DNA from 3 places in the Vibrio sp. 1402 genome. Region 3 is predicted to be linked to each of the others. Evidence: predicted binding sites of a transcription regulator. Region 3 holds the regulator's gene; each other region holds the start of a gene.
The links. The regulator MetJ, encoded in region 3, represses methionine synthesis genes. The targets are predictions, from matches to a motif close to TTAGACNTNTANANGTCTAA.

Region 1 (4,251 bases), on a different contig from region 3:
CCATAAGAAAGAGTGTACCGTAGCCCAAAACTGGCTGATTTCCGTTAGCGTTTGACCATCAAACATCTTGATGTCGCCAATCACGTTACGGAAGCCAAGAATCAGACCACCGGTAATGATCGCAGGTAGCAGTGGTACAAAGATTTCTGCAAGGTGGGAAATACCACGCTCAACGATATTCATGTTTTGACGAGCAGCGTTCTTCGCTTCGTCTTTGCTGGCTTCACTTTTACCCGTCAGTCCGATCAGTACCTTGTAAACTTCATCCACTTCAGTACCGATAACCACTTGGAACTGGCCTGCGTTGGTAAAACAGCCCTTCACCATCGGTAATGCTTCTAACTGTTTCGTATCTGCTTTGTCCGTATCATTTAGAACAAAACGCAAGCGAGTTAAACAGTGACTTACACTGGCAATATTGTCCGGCCCCCCGACCAGCTCAATAAGACGCTCCACGTCTTTACGCGCAATCTTACTCATAACTTTGTCCACCCTGTATTGGATACATTCGATTCATCATTTTGTTTTTATAAATGGGAACATTCCCATTTCTTAATTTTAATATTGCCATCCGAAGGCAAAAAACAAAATGGGAACAGTCCCATTAATTGAGAGTGATCACAGTATAATTTTAGAGCAGATCGTTTTAGTGTGGGTCAATAAACGATAGGCTGTTGAGTAAAGTGAACCACTTCCTCATCGCCATTTAATTGATTGATCAGCATGTTAGCGGACTTCTCACCTGCAAGGGTGTAACCTGGGTCGACACTAAATACTTTAGGGAAAAGGAAAGAGAGCAATTCATTACCACCAACACCTGTCACAACCACGTCTTCACGTCCTAACTCTTGAAGACGCTTAATCACGCCCAACGCGATAGTGTCACTGGCGCACACGATGGCCTGAGTATCAGATTGAAGGACTTTGTCTACCAACTGATAAGCACTTTCATGGCTCAACTTACCCGTTTGGAAACAAGGTGTAATTTGCTTGCGTTGACACCAAGCTTTATAAGCATTTAGACGAGCTAAGCCAGTGGTTTTGTCTTCAGGATCAACACCAATATAAGCAATGCGAGATAAAGATTGCTGCTCAAGGTGAGACAAAGCCATGTCTATCACACCTTGGTTATCGTAGTTGATCGAGGAAACCATTTGCGTGTCCATCGCGATCACGACGATACGATTCCCCCACTCCGCCAATGCTCGCTCATCACATCCAGTAAAGCCAAACACGATCACCCCATCGACGTTGCGACGTTTAAGCACATCCAAATGTTCATTGGTTTTATCGCGATCGAATTGGCTCTCCATGATCACCGCATCATAACCAGCGGAATACAAAGCATTGAGCATTGTACCAACGGCGCGATTTTCTGATGGTGAATCTAAACGGGAGATGATAACCCCAATAACTTTTTGGCTGCCACCACGCATCGACTGCGCCGACTTTGATGGGACGTAGCCTGATTCACGAATGATTTGCTCTACCTTCTCACGCGTTTGCGGTTTTACCTTGGGATCATTGGTAAGCACACGGCTGACCGTCGATTTGCCCACGCCAGCCAATTTCGCGATATCAAGAATGGTGAGTTTTTTGCTCATAAGTGTTCAGACTAAAAGAAGGAATCAAACAAAAGGGAAGCAGTGGCTTCCCTTATCTCAGTCAGTAATGAAGATTACTTGTTTAAGTACGCAGGCACATCTGCAATGCTATCTAATACTACCGTTGCAATGGCTTCGCCCTGTTCCGTTACTGGCTTACCAGTGCGAACCAAAATCTTAGTGCCAACGCCTGCCGCTTCTGCTGCCATCATGTCTTCAGCTTTATCGCCGATCATCACAGATTTCTCCATGTCGATCTTCAAGAAGTCACGCGCAGAAATGAACATGCCTGGTTTTGGCTTACGGCACTCACAATCTTGCTTGTACTCGCCAATGCCATGTTCTGGATGATGTGGACAGTAATAGATACCATCGAACTCAACACCATTATCAGCAAAGTTCCAATCCATCCATTGAGTCAGAGACAAGAAACGGTCTTCACTGAATTTACCGCGTGCGATGCCCGATTGATTCGTCACTAACACTAGAAGGTAGCCTTTATCTTTTAGCGCTTTCGTCGCTTCAAATACACCATCAATGTACTCAAAATCGTGTTCGTCATGAACGTAGCCGTGGTCAACGTTTATCACGCCATCACGATCGATAAAAACAGCAGGTTTTGCCAAAACGTATTTCTCTATTAACTCGGTTTAATCAGATTATTACATACCTTATAAACTTCAACACTATCTAATTCATTCTAGGCCTCGACAAAACGGTTGATTTGTTGGGCAAGAATCGGTAAATCTGAGGGTGCCCCGCCGTCTACCTCCTGCTTGTTATCTATACATCTTGGTTTCAAAACAGAACACCCATACATTTAGACGTCTAGACGTAAAAATATCTATTGACTTCATTCTGCTTAACCCATAGCATCAACTGAAAATTGAGATAAAGCTCAACATTAAGTTCTGTCAAAGGCCGTTTTTGACAGCGAAGTTCCCCGTATCTTTGGGCAGGTTGAAACATGATAGAAATAAAAAACGTCAATAAAGTGTTCTACCAAGGCAGTAAGGAAATCCTTGCCCTGAAAGACATTAACCTACACATCGACAAAGGCACTATCTTTGGTGTTATCGGTTCATCAGGTGCTGGTAAAAGTACGCTGATCCGCTGTGTCAACATGTTAGAAGCGCCGACCTCTGGTTCCATCATCGTTGATGGTGTAGATCTAACCAAACTCAGCAAAAAACAACTAGTCGAAACACGCCGTAACATTGGTATGATCTTCCAGCACTTTAACCTGCTTTCGTCTCGTACTGTGTTTGATAATGTGGCATTACCCCTAGAACTGGCAGGTAAAGACAAATCGCAAGTCACAACAAAAGTAACTGAGTTGCTAAAGCTTGTAGGCTTAGCCGACAAACACGAGAGCTACCCATCTAACTTAAGTGGCGGACAAAAACAGCGTGTGGCAATTGCTCGTGCATTGGCATCCGATCCTAGCGTGCTGCTTTGTGATGAGGCCACTAGCGCACTAGATCCGGCAACAACTCAATCTATCCTTGAGTTATTGAAAGAGATCAACCGCAAACTCAACATCACGATTTTACTTATCACTCACGAAATGGAAGTCGTAAAAAGTATCTGTCACGAAGTAGCAATCATTGGTGGTGGTGAGCTGGTGGAAAAAGGCACCGTTGGCGATATTTTTGCGCACCCTAAGACAGAGCTAGCGCACCAATTCATTCGCTCAACGCTGGATCTTTCCATTCCTGAAGATTACCAAGCACGTCTGCAAGCAGAGCGTGTTGATGGCAGCTACCCGTTGGTTCGCTTAGAGTTTACTGGCGCAACCGTCGATGCACCGTTAATGTCGCAAATTTCTCGTAAATACAATATTGATGTGAGTATTTTGAGTTCCGACCTTGATTACGCTGGTGGCGTGAAATTCGGCATGATGGTCGCAGAGCTATTTGGTAACGAAGAAGATGACAACGCAGCTCTTGAATACCTGCGTAAGCACAACGTAAAAGTAGAGGTACTTGGTTATGTCCTTTAATACGATTTCTGAATGGCTGAGTTTAAACAGCAAACTACTTTTAGGTGCAACGTGGGAAACGCTTTACATGGTTGCGGTTGCCGGATTAGTCGGCTTTGCTGTGGGTATTCCATTAGGCGTAATCCTCCATATTACTAAGAAAGGCGGCCTACTTGAAAACACCAAACTAAATAGCGGCTTAGGCGCTATCGTTAACATTGGTCGCTCAGTGCCATTCCTCGTACTGATGGTTGCGATTATTCCAGTGACAAAAATGCTGGTTGGAACCTTTATCGGTACAACCGCAGCAATCGTCCCACTGACTATTGGCGCCATTCCTTTTGTCGCTCGTCTTATTGAAGGCGCTTTATTAGAAGTACCGACAGGCTTGGTGGAAGCAGCGCAGTCAATGGGGGCGACTCCAACACAGATCATCACAAAAGTTCTACTACCTGAAGCAATGCCGACTATTGTTAACTCAGTAACGATTACCTTGGTCACTCTCGTTAGCTACTCAGCTATGGCGGGTACGGTAGGCGGCGGCGGCCTAGGCGACGTAGCCATTCGTTACGGTTTCCACCGCTACGATGTAACTATCATGGCCGTGACTGTCGTGATGTTGATTGTTCTAGTACAGATTATTCAGTCTATCGGCGACGCAGTGGT
Region 2 (4,251 bases), on a different contig from region 3:
TTCTTGAGCAATTTGACAAAGTTCAAGCTGAAGAACTACGTCTTACAGACCTAATTTCAGGTTTTGTAGATCCAGATGCTGACGACACCGCTGCACCAACGGCAACACACATCGGTTCTGAACTGACTGAATCTCAGTTAGAAGAAGAAGACGATGAAGACGTTGATGACGACGAAGATAGCGATGACGATTCAGATGATTCTGAAGAAGATGTAGGTATCGATCCAGAATTAGCGCTAGAGAAATTCAACCAACTACGCAGCACCTATCAAAATCTTCAATTAGCAATCAACGAGTACGGCTATAACAGCCCGAAAGCAACCGTTGCTAATGAAATGATGCTAGACGTATTCCGCGAGTTTCGTCTAACGCCTAAACAGTTTGATCACCTAGTGAATGAACTGCGTACTGCTATGGATCGCGTTCGTACACAAGAGCGTCTGATCATGAAGTCAGTGGTTGAATACGGCAAAATGCCGAAGAAATCATTCATCGCGCTGTTCACTGGTAATGAATCAAGTGAAGCTTGGCTGGATGAAGTTCTTGCTTCAGACAAGCCATACGCTGAAAAGATCAAACGTAACGAAGAAGAAATCCGTCGTTCAATCGCTAAGCTAAAAATGATTGAAGAAGAGACTTCTCTAAACGTACAGAACATTAAAGACATCAGCCGTCGTATGTCTATCGGTGAAGCAAAAGCTCGCCGTGCGAAGAAAGAGATGGTTGAAGCGAACTTGCGTCTTGTAATTTCTATCGCGAAGAAATACACCAACCGTGGCCTACAGTTCTTGGATCTGATCCAAGAAGGTAACATCGGTCTGATGAAAGCGGTAGATAAGTTCGAATATCGTCGTGGTTACAAGTTCTCGACTTACGCAACGTGGTGGATCCGTCAGGCAATCACTCGTTCAATCGCGGACCAAGCACGTACGATTCGTATCCCGGTACACATGATCGAAACGATCAACAAGCTAAACCGTATTTCTCGTCAAATGTTGCAAGAGATGGGTCGTGAGCCACTACCGGAAGAACTGGCAGAGCGCATGCAAATGCCAGAAGACAAGATTCGTAAAGTACTAAAAATCGCTAAAGAGCCTATCTCAATGGAGACACCAATCGGTGACGACGAAGATTCGCATCTAGGTGATTTTATCGAAGATACAACGCTAGAACTTCCGCTAGATTCTGCAACTGCAACTAGCCTTAAAGTGGCAACAAAAGACGTGCTTGCAGGTCTAACGCCACGTGAAGCGAAAGTACTTCGTATGCGCTTTGGTATCGACATGAACACTGACCATACTCTAGAAGAAGTTGGTAAGCAGTTCGACGTTACTCGTGAACGTATCCGTCAGATCGAAGCAAAAGCACTACGTAAACTTCGTCACCCAAGCCGCTCAGAGACTCTGCGCAGCTTCCTAGACGAATAATCGCAGCGCATATAAGCTTTTAGAAATCAAAAAAGGTGACTTTAGGTCACCTTTTTTATTATCTACTGTTCTAAGTGGATAAAAACTAAGCGCAATTGCCCTAGTTGGTATCTAGACACCTTGCAACGCTTCCCCTATAATCGTTGTCCTATTAAGGCCCCTTAGCTCAGTGGTTAGAGCAGTCGACTCATAATCGATTGGTCCGCAGTTCAAGTCTGCGAGGGGCCACCATATTTCGAAAGGCGTAGCAGGTTAATACCTACTACGCCTTTTTTGTATCTTATATCTTTGGGTACAGTTGCGGTAACTCGTCACTAACCTCGTAATAGCTTTTCCTCTTCCCCTCTTCTTTAACTATTATCTGGCTCTCTATACGAGCAATAGAAACAAAATGTCTGCTCGTGATTTAAACCATTGACCCTCAGACAACTTCTGATAGTATGGACGTATAGACGTCTAAAACAAAAAAATGGAGCTACAATGAAAAGTATTGGTCACTTAAAGAAACTAGCTTTGATTCTCACGGCAGTAGTCGGCTTAAGCGCTTGTGGAGAAAAAGATGACTCTGTCATTAAAGTGGGCGCGACAGTTGGACCACATGCACAAGTAGTCGAGGCGGTAGCGAAGGAGGCAGCAAAGCAAGGTTTGAATGTCGAAGTCATTGAGTTTTCTGACTACGTGACACCTAATGCCGCCCTTAGCGACGGTAGCATCGATATTAACAGCTATCAGCACCAGCCATTTTTAGACAACTTCAACAGTAGCCATAACGCCCAATTAGTATCAATTGGTCAGTCCATTCTTATGCGTATGGGGCTTTATTCCAATAAGTATCGCTCACTGCAAGAGCTTCCAAACAATGCACGTATAGCGCTTCCAAATGACCCTACCAACGGTGGTCGTGGTCTGTTGCTACTCGCCGATGCAGGTTTAATTGAGCTGAAACAGGGTGTTGGCCATAAAGCCGCCCTAACTGATATCACAAAAAACGCAAAATCATTTGAATTTGTCGAGGTAGATGCCGCTCAGCTACCAAGAACATTAGATGATGTGGACGCGGCTGCGATTACAATGAACTACGTAATGTCTTCTGGTTTAGATCCGAAGAAACAAAGTATCTATCTTGAAGCAAAAGACGCCCCATTAGCAGTCATGGTCATCGCCACTCGTGACGCAGACAAAAATAATGAAGCGTATAAAAAGTTCGTTTCTATTTATCAATCTCAAGCGATTCGTGATTATCTCGATCGCACTTTCAAAGGCACAATCGAAGCAGCTTTTTAATCAATAAAGCAGCGAATATTTTACCCCACGAATCAGATAGAGAAGAGGCTAATGTTTTCTCATAGCCTCTTCTTTTCATTACTCACTAAATCGACTCATTGTCGACTTTCAGCCTCTAACTTCATTGCCAAATAAGCTTGGTCAGCAGAAACCAATTCAGGACGGTTAATCAACTTCCAGAGGAAGTATGGTGGGATTAAAAATACGATGAAGTAGAGAGATTCATGGAAGAAAACATCGGCTATCGTTTGCTGATGCTCCCAAAGTGCCGTCAGTGCGAAGAGCTCTAACATCACGCCTAATACGCCAAAGACGACAGAGACAACAATCGCTAAACCCAGTAGTTCTCTAATAAAGTGCTTGTATGCCATGATACTAATTCCTTCTAGCAATAAGTCATACTAACTTACGCTCATAAGAAACAAGTGAGCTTGATTATTATCAAACTCACCTCATCACTGTTAAGAACTTAGTTTTATAAAAAAGTACTTGTATATAGCGTCATCGAAGACTGATTTCCCTATCACAGAGCATAGATACCTCTACAAATAGAAGGTGATGGAACGACCAACTATTGACTATATGAGCGCAACTTTAATCAGATAAGTAATATTGAACCGTCGATACCACTCGTACTTTCTTAATGTAAGGCGTGTTGCTGTCTCGGTCATAAATCGAGAACTGCCCTTGAGTTGCACGTTTGATCTTACCCAGTGAACTCTGTGAGTCTTTCGCAAATTTCTCAGCCACTTCACGCGCATTCTTAGTCGCTTCTTCGATCATGTCTGGCTTCACATCATTCAGCTTAGTAAAGCTGTACTCAACACGATTTGCATAAGGATCTTGGTTAAGCAAAACGCCTTGTTTTCCTAGCTCACCTATTTCATTGATTGCCGCTCGAACAACATCAACACTCTGGCTGTAAACCGTAACGGTTCGCGAGGCCAAATAACGATACTCAATGTCTTGCTCGCTCCCATATTGCTGTGCTTTTCTGTCAATGACCGCTGGGGAAGAAAGGGAAACGCTGGTTTCAGGAAGCCCTTTGGCACTTAGAAAGTCCAAAATCAAACGGGTTTGCTGGTCAATTTCATCAAACATGGCTCCCATATCATTACTCGCTAGAGTAAATTGAATCGGCCAAATCACCGTATCAGCAGGATACTCACGCTCCGACAAACCTTTTACTGTCACGACTCTTTCATAGGCTCGGTATTTCACCGCCGTCTGCTGCATAAAATAGCCAAGGATGCCAAGACCAAGTATCAAACTTAGCCCAATCCAAAGTGCTGCTTTATTGGAAACTCGTTCCATTATTTCCCCCTGATAAATATCAACTTAGCTTAATCTTTGTTCTAGATAAGATAGCCTATCTATTGTTTTAAGAGGGAGACATAACGCGAGTTTTGATTCATAGCACAGTGATATACCGTTTTCTTTAGTCAATAAAGCTTCATTGGTTTGTCACCAAAGGCTCATGCTTTTGCCTCTTAACTGTCATCTGTAATTTCTACTATCCAATCAGCAACTTGTACGCTGA
Region 3 (4,251 bases):
TCCTTGAGAATACCCACAACGCGTAAGTAGCATTCTGGGTTTGCTAAGCTACTGCCACCAAACTTATGCAGCTGACGTTGTACAGTCATTGTTATCGTCTCCTATTACTGGGTAGCTTTAGCGAACGCTTGTTCTAAATCTGTGATGAGGTCTTGTGCATCTTCCAAACCGACAGACAAACGCAATAGTTGATGAGAGACCCCAGCCTCCGCCAGCGCCTCCTCACCCATTGCACGGTGCGTCATGGATGCTGGGTGGCAAATCAAACTTTCTACACCACCTAATGACTCTGCTAATGAAAACAGTTGGAGCTCTTTCACAAACACCTTTAACTGCTCAAACGAACCAGCAAACTCAAAACTCAACATAGAGCCAAAGCCCGTTTGCTGCTTTTTAGCAATGTCGTGACCTGGATGTTCCGGCAGGCTTGGATGATAGATAGTTTTAACTAACGCTTGTTTCTGTAGGTAAGCTAGTACCTGCTGTGAGCTCTCTTCATGTACTCTCATACGAGCAGCAAGCGTACGAATACCTCGCAGTGTCATGTAACTATCGAAAGGTGTGCCCGTTGCACCAATACAATTACCCCACCATGCAAGCTCTTCTGCATGCGCTTCTGTGTTGGTGATGATTACCCCACCAATTACGTCCGAATGACCGTTGATGTACTTTGTTGTGGAGTGGATAACAAAATCCGCACCTAGCTCTAAAGGTTTTTGGTACACGGGTGTCAAAAAGGTATTGTCCACCGCAACTAACGCGCCGATTTGTTTCGCTTTTTCACAAGTAGCTGCAATATCCACTACGCGAACCAGAGGGTTTGACGGAGTTTCTAGCAAAATGAGTTTTGGTTTTTGTGCCAATGCAGCATCTAAAGCCTGTTCGTCTGATTGATCGACAAACTGAACCTTAAAATCGCCTTTGTTAGCTCGGGTATTAAAAAGACGATAGGTACCACCATAACAATCGTGAGGAGCAATAATGAGATCATCTGGGCCGAGAAAAGCGGAAACCCATAAATTTAATGCCGACGTACCGCAGTTAGTAACAACCGCTCCTTTTCCAGACTCGAGTTCAGATAGCGCACTTTCCAACAGTCCGCGGTTTGGATTACCAGATCGTGTGTAATCATACTTGGGCACTTCACCAAAAGCAGGAAAACCATAGTTAGTGGAAAGATAAATAGGTGGAACGACAGCATGATATTGGCTGTCTGATTCAATACCAGTGCGTACTGCAATGGTCGCAGGTTTGCGAGTGCTCATGGGTGTATCCTTTCACGGGTAATGACTTCTAAATAGGAATGCGCTATATCTAATGAGTAACATAAAGTGATCAACACGCTTCCTTTGCTGTTATGTTCACTTTACTCGTCAAAAAATGAGACGTCAACACTTCTAGACGTCTATATGTCTTTGCTTATGGCGGTAAATGCAGCTAAAATCAGCACCTAAATTATTTTTAACCGATTACATAAATGAAGGTGTGCAATGGCTGACTGGAATGGCGAATACATTAGCCCATATGCAGAGCACGGCAAAAAAAGCGAACAAGTAAAAAAAATTACCGTCTCTATCCCGCTAAAAGTTTTAAAGGTGCTAACTGATGAGCGTACTCGCCGTCAGATCAATAACTTACGCCATGCAACCAATAGTGAATTGCTATGCGAGGCATTTTTGCACGCGTACACAGGTCAGCCACTTCCGACAGATGAAGACCTTCGTAAAGACCGTCCTGATGATATTCCAACAGAAGTAAAAGCGCTGATGACGGAAATGGGCATCGAATTTGAGTCATTCGACGAAGAATAAAAAAGCCTGATAAGAGGTTTCAGGTAATAACTCTTGCCTCGAGCCAAATGAATGACATAAAAAATGGGACGCAATAGCGTCCCATTTTTGTGTATCACATCTGAAAGATATATTACTCTGCCATGTAGTTTTCAGGCATCTCGATACGAGCTACACCTGAATTAACCGCCGCCTGAGCAACCGCTTTTGCAACACGTGGTAGCAAACGTGAATCCATTGGTTTTGGAATAATATAGTCCGCACCAAACTCTAGCTTATCAACACCTGCAGCCTTCAATACGGCTTCAGGTACAGGCTCTTTTGCTAGCTCACGAATCGCCTCAACGGCTGCAAGTTTCATTTCATCATTGATTTCACTTGCACGCACATCAAGAGCACCGCGGAAAATGAATGGGAAACACAATACGTTGTTAACTTGGTTAGGATAATCACTACGGCCAGTACCCATGATCAAGTCATCACGAACTGCGTGAGCAAGTTCCGGCTTGATTTCAGGATCCGGGTTAGAACATGCGAATACGATTGGCTTATCTGCCATCAACTTCAACGCTTCCGCTGGCAATAGGTTTGGACCAGATACACCTAGGAACAGATCTGCACCTTCAATCACGTCTTCTAGTGTGCGCTTATCTGTATTGTTCGCAAATAGCTGCTTATATTCATTAAGATCATCACGACGAGTGTGAATCACACCTTTGCGATCTAGCATGTAGATTTTTTCGCGCATTGCGCCGCATTTGATCAGAAGCTCCATACACGCTACAGCGGCAGCGCCAGCGCCAAGACAAACAATTGTTGAATCTTCAAGTTTCTTACCTTGAAGTTCGATTGCATTCAGCATACCCGCTGCCGTTACAATAGCAGTACCATGTTGATCATCGTGGAATACTGGTACATCACAACGTTCAATCAGACGCTTTTCAATCTCAAAACAGTCTGGTGCTTTAATATCTTCAAGGTTGATACCGCCAAAAGTGTCTGCAATGCTCGCAACAGTATCAACAAATTCATCGATCGTGCGGTGCTTAACTTCAATATCAATAGAGTCAAGACCTGCAAAACGCTTAAACAGTAACGCTTTACCTTCCATCACTGGCTTAGATGCAAGTGGACCTAGGTTACCTAGACCTAGAATAGCGGTACCGTTAGAAATAACAGCAACCATGTTCCCTTTTGCAGTGTACTTGTACACGTTATCCGGGTTTTGTGCGATTTCACGCACTGGCTCTGCAACACCAGGGCTATATGCAAGGGCAAGATCACCCGCCGTTTCCGCAGGCTTTGTCAGTTCGACAGCAATCTTTCCTGGAGTTGGATAAGCATGGTAATCCAATGCTTTTTGGCGATGTTCTTCTTCTGGAGTGGCTGCTTGGTGGTTGTCTTCAGACATGGACGTTTCTCTTTTTTATTTTTAGGTAAGGGGGCATAAATTCTATCGGATAGAAATCAAACTTCATAGGCAAGATTGCGAGCAATATCCTTAAAAAGCCGATAATAAAAGAGATTAGACCAGATAACGGGGTTAAGCACCCGATTTTCGAGTCAGGTGCTCTTTCTTCTTACTATTATTGGAGTATGCAAACTTAGAAAGTATCGTTACTCTTCGTCCACGTATTGCGCTTGGAGATAATTCTCAATACCAGACATTTCAATCAAGCCAAGTTGCGTCTCTAGCCAATCAACATGTTCTTCTTCATCTTCAAGAATATCTTGGAAGAGATCTCGAGACACATAATCTCGAATGTCTTCAGCGTAGGCAATCGCATCTTTTAAATCTGGAATAGCCGCCATTTCAAGCTTTAAGTCACACTCGAGCATTTCCTTGGTATCTTCACCAATCATCAACTTACCTAAATCTTGTAGGTTCGGTAGGCCTTCAAGGAACAAAATACGCTCAATTAGATGATCGGCATGCTTCATCTCATCGATAGATTCGTGATATTCCTTGTCTGCTAGGTGCTTTAAGCCCCAGTCTTTATACATTCGGGCGTGAAGAAAATACTGATTAATAGCGACGAGCTCGTTACCGAGCACTTTATTGAGATGTTGAATGATGATTGGATCGCCTTTCATGACAAAACCCTCCTCTTTGGCTTCATTTAAATGTAGAAGCAAATGAGAAGGTGTCAAAATGTAAGGCAAATAATTACTGCATACTTACAGCAATTAGCTGGCTTGTTTAAATTCCGTGTAACTAGTTTCCGCTAAAATTTCCTTGGCCTGTCTGATGCACTTACCACATTGGCTGCCCAATGCCGTGCACTTTTTGATTCCTTTAATATCTGTTACGCCTTCATCTATCGCCAACTTCCTAATTTTTTTGTCGGAGACACCATGGCAAAGACAAACGTACATACTCAAAAAACCTATAAAACTAATCTGTGACAAACAATATAAACAAGAATAGTTCTTGTTACCAGTCGCATTATGGTGTCCGCTC

Region 1: the regulator MetJ is predicted to act here: its motif matches at 2,425-2,444, upstream of metN (methionine ABC transporter ATP-binding protein MetN).
Region 2: the regulator MetJ is predicted to act here: its motif matches at 1,868-1,887, upstream of R7044_RS08075 (MetQ/NlpA family ABC transporter substrate-binding protein).

What each region holds. Positions count from the first base shown of each region.
Region 1 covers NZ_JAWOWE010000010.1:158,449-162,699, reverse strand. Annotated here, with positions in the region: gene treB (PTS trehalose transporter subunit IIBC) at 1-480, opposite strand, end outside; gene treR (trehalose operon repressor TreR) at 657-1,604, opposite strand; gene gmhB (D-glycero-beta-D-manno-heptose 1,7-bisphosphate 7-phosphatase) at 1,679-2,230, opposite strand; gene metN (methionine ABC transporter ATP-binding protein MetN) at 2,572-3,606, shown strand; gene R7044_RS18070 (methionine ABC transporter permease) at 3,596-4,251, shown strand, end outside.
Region 2 covers NZ_JAWOWE010000003.1:362,824-367,074, reverse strand. Annotated here, with positions in the region: gene rpoD (RNA polymerase sigma factor RpoD) at 1-1,427, shown strand, start outside; tRNA gene R7044_RS08080 (tRNA-Ile) at 1,583-1,658, shown strand; gene R7044_RS08075 (MetQ/NlpA family ABC transporter substrate-binding protein) at 1,908-2,711, shown strand; gene R7044_RS08070 (hypothetical protein) at 2,807-3,082, opposite strand; gene R7044_RS08065 (SIMPL domain-containing protein) at 3,306-4,025, opposite strand.
Region 3 covers NZ_JAWOWE010000018.1:318-4,568, reverse strand. Annotated here, with positions in the region: gene R7044_RS21785 (bifunctional aspartate kinase/homoserine dehydrogenase II) at 1-89, opposite strand, end outside; gene R7044_RS21780 (O-succinylhomoserine (thiol)-lyase) at 105-1,265, opposite strand; gene metJ (met regulon transcriptional regulator MetJ) at 1,491-1,811, shown strand; gene R7044_RS21770 (malic enzyme-like NAD(P)-binding protein) at 1,924-3,201, opposite strand; gene bfr (bacterioferritin) at 3,408-3,884, opposite strand; gene R7044_RS21760 ((2Fe-2S)-binding protein) at 3,978-4,166, opposite strand.